Undibacterium parvum: one gene and its partner. The protein of the gene in region 1 interacts with the protein of each later gene in a pairwise test. Links are inferred from orthologs where the notes say so. Each region holds a gene or a part of one and is shown on either strand. Other genes may lie near its edges. The genes, in order: EJN92_RS03360 and EJN92_RS13665.

Region 1 (3,253 bases):
AATCAAAAAGCAGGAAGAAGGGCGCGATTGTACGCCAGAAGCGCAACCGAATACCAATTCGCGATGCAGCGTGGGCGAAAAACAGCGGGTCTAGCTGTTAGAGAAAGAGAACTTCTAAAAAAAACTTTATCGGGATGCAGCGCAAGGCGCAAAGCTAAGCAATACGTCGGTATTGCGAAGGTCGGATAGGTTTATCGACGCCGCGATGCGCCCAAGTAGAGGGTTTTTAGAAGTTCCCGAAATCAAAGGCGCAATCTGTATGCGGCTTGCAGGCCGATTGTGGGCTGCGAGCCGCATGCAGATTGCGCATAGGGGTTTCTAATTACATTGTGTGATTAACGGCAGAAGCTCCTGATGTCGCGTGCGGCGACCTCTCTATCATTTGCATCTATCTTTGCACCACCTCTGTGAATCCCCGTTCCAGAGTTAATGATCTTGTTATCATTTTGCGCGCGCGCGCATCGTGAAGCATCGGTTTCTGGCGCGCCCCCCGTATTCTGGGGAGCCCAAGAGGACTGGCTGTTGCTAGGCGGTGCCGAGCGACTAGGCTGCGCCATCTGCTGTTGCGCCAGCCTTTGTTTAGATTCCTGTTCCTGATCTTGCCAACTGCGAGCAACCGCTGCTCTTAGCTCGCTAGGCTGAGTCTGGATTTTTACCTGCTCGGCCTTGCCCTTGCCCGCCTCATCCCGGTTTTCTGTGTAATGGGTTTTGCCGCTGGTATCTACCCATTTATACACCTCTGCCTGCACCGAGGCTAGCACCAGCAAGGCGAGAGCGCCGATAACAAATAGGGGGAGTCGATTTTGTGGCGAAAATTTATACATAGTGGACGGCCGTTTTACTGCGGTGTTTCCAGGGTAAATGAAGAGGCAATTGCAAAAGCGTGTCATGTTGAGCGCGCTTTTGCATCAAATTAAAAATTGCCTAATTATACATAACCTATCTAGGCTTAATGATTACTTTTGGCCGGTATCCGTTCCAGCACCGCCAATAACAAGGTCCAGTATTGCCCCACCGTGGTAATGTTGACCATCTCGTCAGGACCATGTGGATAACGTATGGTCGGGCCTATCGAGACCATATCCAGATTCGGATAATGCTGCTTGAACAGGCCGCATTCCAGACCGGCGTGGATCACCATGATCTCTGGTTTGCGCTGATAAATACTTTCGTAAGTGTCATTCACTATCGCCATCACGGCGGAACTGGTGTCTGGCTTCCAGCCCGGATAGCAGCCAGATAAGACCAGTTGCGCACCGGCCAGATCGCACAGTGATTGCAGCTGACTCTCGATATTTTGACGACCGCTGTCAATCAGCGAACGCAGCATGCAAATGATGCTCAGGTTGTCGGCCTGAGTGCGAATCACACCCAGATTTAAAGAGCTTTCGGTGACGCCAGCGATTTCGTCACTCATGCGTATCACGCCATTCGGGCAGCTATTGAGTAAATTAATCAGGGTGGTTTGGCTGGCCGCCTGCAAACTGTTGGCGGGCACGGCTGCGCTCGTGAGCGTGAGGCTCAGTGCGGGTTCGGCCGAACTTAGCTCGGCTTGCAAAATTGCCTGATATTGGGTTACCGCCAGTTGCAGCGCGGTGGCTTGTTCGGGAGGCAAAGTAAAGCTGCATTGCGCCTCACGCGGGATGGCATTGCGCAGCGAGCCGCCGTTAAAATCACTCAAGGCCAAGCCTAATGGTGCCGCGTGTCCTGCCAGAAAACGAGCCAGCAATTTATTTGCATTGGCGCGTCCCAGATGGATATTCACCCCGGAATGACCGCCCTTTAAGCCAGCAATACTCAGAGTGAAAGCCAGATCTGCCGGCTTGGCTGTCTGCCATTGCAGCGGCAAGCTGATCTCGGCATCGACACCGCCAGCGCAGCCCATGTAGATTTCGCCTTCTTGTTCGGAATCTGTGTTGATCAGGATTTCGGCCTCCAGCATGCCGCCTTCCAGGCCAAAAGCACCGGTCATGCCGGCTTCTTCATCGACCGTCAATAAAACTTCCAGCGGGCCGTGCTTGATCTCGTCAGAACCGAGGATCGCCAAGGCCGAGGCCATGCCTATGCCATTGTCAGCACCCAAGGTGGTACCGGTCGCCTTGACCCAGTCGCCATCTATCCACGGTCGTATCGGATCAGTTACAAAATCATGAACCGTATCAGCGTTCTTCTGCGGCACCATATCCAGATGCGCCTGCAAGGCCACGATTTTTCTGTCTTGCATGCCGGCCGTGGCAGGTTTGCGGATGATGAGGTTGCCAACCTGGTCGACGATCACCGTCAGGTCGCGTTGTTTAGCCCAAGTTTGGATATGCAGGCTCAGCGCTTGCTCATGTCCGGAAGGATGGGGAATGGCACAAATTTGTTCAAACCATTGCCATAAAGGCTGAGGGAAAAGTTGATTGATTTCGGTAGCTAAAGTCACGATAAATATCCTATGAGGCGCTTACCAGCAGAGACGCATGCCGGGCAGAGGGGCCGAGGGGCGCAAGTTTAACATAGGGGATGCAGCAGTTCAGCAGGGTCTGGATAGCAAATCAAAAAGGGATTGCGCAGTATCCATGCGCCTTGGCAAGCCAAATCGGGCTGCGGGGCGCATGGATACTGCGCAATCGTTGCCAGCCTTACGCGCTCGGCGTTACTGCTGCAATTGGCGCTGCAACCGGCTCTTCCACCACCACTTGATTGCGACCGCCTTGCTTGGCCATGTACATGGCCGTGTCGGTGCGCGAGAATAGCTCAAGTACCGATTCGCCCGGTATGTATTGAGTCACACCTATCGACACTGAAACTCGCTGTTGCAAAGCGCCTTGCCAGGGGAAATGCTCGATTTGGGCACGAATTCTTTCCGAGGTATTGAGCGCTGGCAGTAAAGAGGTATCAGGGAAAATCAATAGAAATTCTTCGCCGCCGTAGCGCCCAAAGATGTCCGATGCGCGCACATTCTCTTGCGCTACCTTGGCAAAAGTCCTGAGCACCTCATCGCCACCCAAATGACCAACTTCATCATTGATACGCTTGAAATGGTCCAGATCGATCACCGCCAGACATAGGGGCGTGCCATTCTCATCGGACAATAGCTTATGCTCTTCTAAGGCCGCCACCATGTAGCGACGGTTAAAGCAATCAATCAAGACGTCGCGTTTAGCATCGGCCTGTATGTATTTGATCTTGCGGCTGGCCTTGTTCAGCACTCTATGTAAATGCTGGACTTTGCCGATCAAAAAAATAAAAGTGGGCAAAGACAAGAGCA
Region 2 (3,328 bases), 2.4 Mb from region 1 along the record:
CGGCGCGAGGCTTTGATAAACTTGCCTAGGCGGCCGCCAAAGGCTGTTTGCAATGCGCTTATGAAAGCGCTATCGTCTAGCGCCAGTATGGTTTGCGCGTTGTCCGGTCGCATGCACCAGACTAGCGCGTAGCCGTCTTCTTGCGGCAGTAAGGCCAGCGGTCCTTGATCAGTGAAGCGCTCGAAGGCGCGCCCGGCGATCGGCGTGTCGCTGATGATGTGAGCGATCACTGCAGTCTGCTGGTAGTCGTGATGGCGGCCACCCGCTTTTTGCGGCAGCTGCTGTTGCGCGCTGAAAGTGCCGCCTTCTGCCTGTATTACCAGATCGGCCGTGATCTTGCTGCCGTCAGCGAGCGTTAGTTCGACCAGATCAGCCTGCTCTTCTAGCGCGCTTACCTGTACTGGTCTTTGTAGGGCTATGCCGCGCTGTTGAATTAAATTTTGTAGCGCTGTCACGATGTCGCCGTAGCGCGCCACATAGCCCAGCGCAGGTAAAGCGTAATCAGCGGCCTTGATCAGGCTGCGGCCAAAGTGGGCGCGGCGCGAGACGTGGATTTGCGTAATCGCGGTGGCGGCGATCGGCCAGGCATGTAGCGCGCGCAGGATCTGCTTACTACCATATGAGAGCGCAATCGAACGCGCATCCGCTCTGGCTTGCTCTGCGGTTTTGGCGTCTAGCAGTAAGATGTCGCTGGCCGCATAGCCTTGCTGCTGCAGCATCAGGGCCAGCGCCTGGCCGACCGGCCCGGCGCCGCAGATGGCGATGTGTACGTGCTTAGTCAAACTAGGTTTCTCCATATTGGCTGCCAAATTTCCGCTTTGATTTTTACTTTGTTTGCATCAGGGCTTCAATCTCGGCCACGGTCTTTGGCGTGTCGCGGCTTAGATTCAGATGGCCTTCGGGTGTGATCAGGATATCGTCTTCTATGCGTATGCCTAGGTTCCAGTATTGTTCTGGCACAGCTTCGGCTGGACGCACATAGATGCCAGGTTCTATGGTGAAGACCATGCCCGCTTCCAGTTTACGGTAAGGGCGTTCATTGCCGACCTTGTGGGTCTCGCGATAGTCGCCGACATCGTGTACGTCCAATCCTATCCAATGGCCGGTGCCGTGCATGTAAAACTGGCGGTAGGCCATGCTGGCGATCGCATCGTCCAAACTGCCGACCTGGTTTTTGTCGAGTAAGCCTGTCTCTAACATGCCCTGTGTCAGTACCCGTACTGCCGCGTGGTGGCCTTCCATATAGCCGGCACCGGGGCGGGCGCAAGCCAGCGCTGCCGCTTGAGCCGTCAGCACTAACTCGTACAGAGTTTTTTGGGCTGGGCTAAATTTGCCGTTGGCGGGGAAGGTACGCGTGATGTCGGAGGCGTAGCTGTCAAATTCGCAGCCGGCGTCGATCAGGATTAAGTCGCCGTCCTTGATGCGGGCGGCATTGCTTTGATAATGCAAGATGCAGGCATTGGCACCGGCGGCAACGATGGAACCATAGGCTGGCGCTTGCGAACCCTGACGGCGAAATTCATGTAGCAGTTCTGCCTCTAATTCGTATTCATGCATCTCAGGCCGGGCGCTGCGCATGGCGCGTGCATGGGCTGCGCCGGAGATGTTGGCGGCGCTTTGCATCAGCGCGATTTCGCTGGCATCTTTGAATAGGCGCATTTCATCGAGTAGCTGGCGCAGATCCAGGGTTTTGCCTGGTACAGTGACACCGCTGCGCGCTTTGGCGCGTACCGCTTCCATCCAATGCTGTAGTTGGGTGTCGAGTTGCGCATCGGTGCCGCTGCTGTGAAACAGCGTCTTGCTATCGGCCAGCAGTGTTGGCATTTCGCTGGCGAGGGCTTCGATGGGGTAGGCAGCATCAAAGCCGAACTGAGCCTGGGCTGCTGCCGGGCCGTAACGGAAACCATCCCAGATTTCGCGCTCCAGATCTTTTTCGCGGCAAAATAAAATGCTGCGTTGTTCACTGCCATTGGCGATTAGGACGATCAGGGCTTCCGGTTCGGTGAAGCCGGATAAATAGTAAAAATAACTGTCGTGGCGAAACGGAAACGTGTTGTCGCTATTGCGTGTCATTTCTTGTGCGGTTGGCACAATGGCGATGCCGCCACCGTGCGCTTGCATCTGCGCCAGCAATTGTTGGCGACGCTGGAAATACGCGTTCATGCTTTCGCTCATGTCGGTTTTCCTTGCGTCGTTGCTTTATTTAAAGGCCCATTGAGTGGCGCATTCAGCGCGGCCAATTGCTCGGGGGTGCCGACGTTGTGCCAGACACCGCTATACAACTCCCCGCCGAGTTGGCCGCGATCAGCGTAGTCGCGCAGTATCGGTGCTAATTTGGCGTGCTCACCTGCCTTGATGCCGGCAAACATCTCGGGCCGGTAGACGCCGATATTGCCGAAAGTAAGGCGCGGTTCGCCTTCTTTACCTTGATTCGATAAGCCCATTAGGTTCAGCGCAAAATCGCCTTCAGGATGAAACGAGGGATTTTTTACCATGTACAGCCAGGCGACGTCGCGCTTATCCAGTGGATGCGGATTGCCCCACATATCATTGTCTTCGAGTGTGTTCAGGCATTCGCTGAAATTGAAATGCGGAATGTAAATGTCGGAAGAGACTACGATGAAAGGCTGATCACCCAGCAGAGGTAAAGCCTGGGCAATGCCGCCGGCGGTCTCTAAGGCAAGGGCTTCGGCCGAATAGCGTAGCTGCGCGCCGAACTGGCTACCGTCGCCTAGCAGCTCCTCTATCATGTGACCGAGATGAGCGTGATTGATGATGATTTCAGTGATGCCGGCTTTCACCAGATTGAGTATGTGCCAGACGATCAAAGGTCGGCCGCGTACCTTGAGTAGAGGCTTAGGGCAGGTATCGGTTAGCGGTCGCATCCGTTCGCCGCGACCGGCGGCAAGTAACATGGCTTTCATAGATCTCTTTTATACTGGGTGGGGTATTAAAATATGCCCGCTATTATATTGTGCGATATGGAGTGTTTTTACTGATACTCCCCCCATATTGCCTAGCTAGCTGAAGAATTAAAAGGTGAAACCAACCACCGGTGCGGTGTCTTCTATGACATCGAGCAGACGTAATAAAGGAATCAGGATGTTATAGCGTTGCGCCGTCTTGCGCACATACGACATCACCAGTGGGATGTCTTGCAGGTAGTGTTCTTTGCCATCACGATGTGCCAGACGGGCAAAAATACCGAGGATTTTCAGATGGCGTTGCAGGCCCATGAATTCGAAATCGCGATAGAAGCTGTCAAATTCAGGGCTGATCGGTAGGCCGGCACGACGTGCCTGTTCCCAATAACGGATCGCCCAATCGA

The links.
Region 2: the proteins of EJN92_RS03360 (region 1) and EJN92_RS13665 interact in binary tests that used the Escherichia coli proteins (3 or more experiments, as listed by UniProt). The link is inferred for Undibacterium parvum from one-to-one orthologs.

The regions. Positions count from the first base shown.
Region 1 is NZ_CP034464.1:764,585-767,837, reverse strand. What follows is about bases 188-3,112. They hold EJN92_RS03360 (aminoacyl-histidine dipeptidase), read right to left. Parts: upstream 2,426-3,112; coding sequence 950-2,425; downstream 188-949. Other genes in these bases: EJN92_RS03355 (GGDEF domain-containing protein), read right to left, coding at 2,625-3,112; EJN92_RS03365 (DUF4124 domain-containing protein), read right to left, coding at 336-824. Also shown: more of EJN92_RS03355, read right to left, coding at 3,113-3,253. UniProt on the Escherichia coli protein: Dipeptidase with broad substrate specificity. Requires dipeptide substrates with an unblocked N-terminus and the amino group in the alpha or beta position.
Region 2 is NZ_CP034464.1:3,120,614-3,123,941, forward strand. Bases 1-3,000 are described here. They hold EJN92_RS13665 (aminopeptidase P N-terminal domain-containing protein), read right to left. Parts: upstream 2,176-3,000; coding sequence 826-2,175; downstream 1-825. Other genes in these bases: EJN92_RS13660 (FAD-dependent monooxygenase), read right to left, coding at 1-782; murU (N-acetylmuramate alpha-1-phosphate uridylyltransferase MurU), read right to left, coding at 2,172-2,924. In the rest of the region: EJN92_RS13675 (aminoglycoside phosphotransferase family protein), read right to left, coding at 3,033-3,328.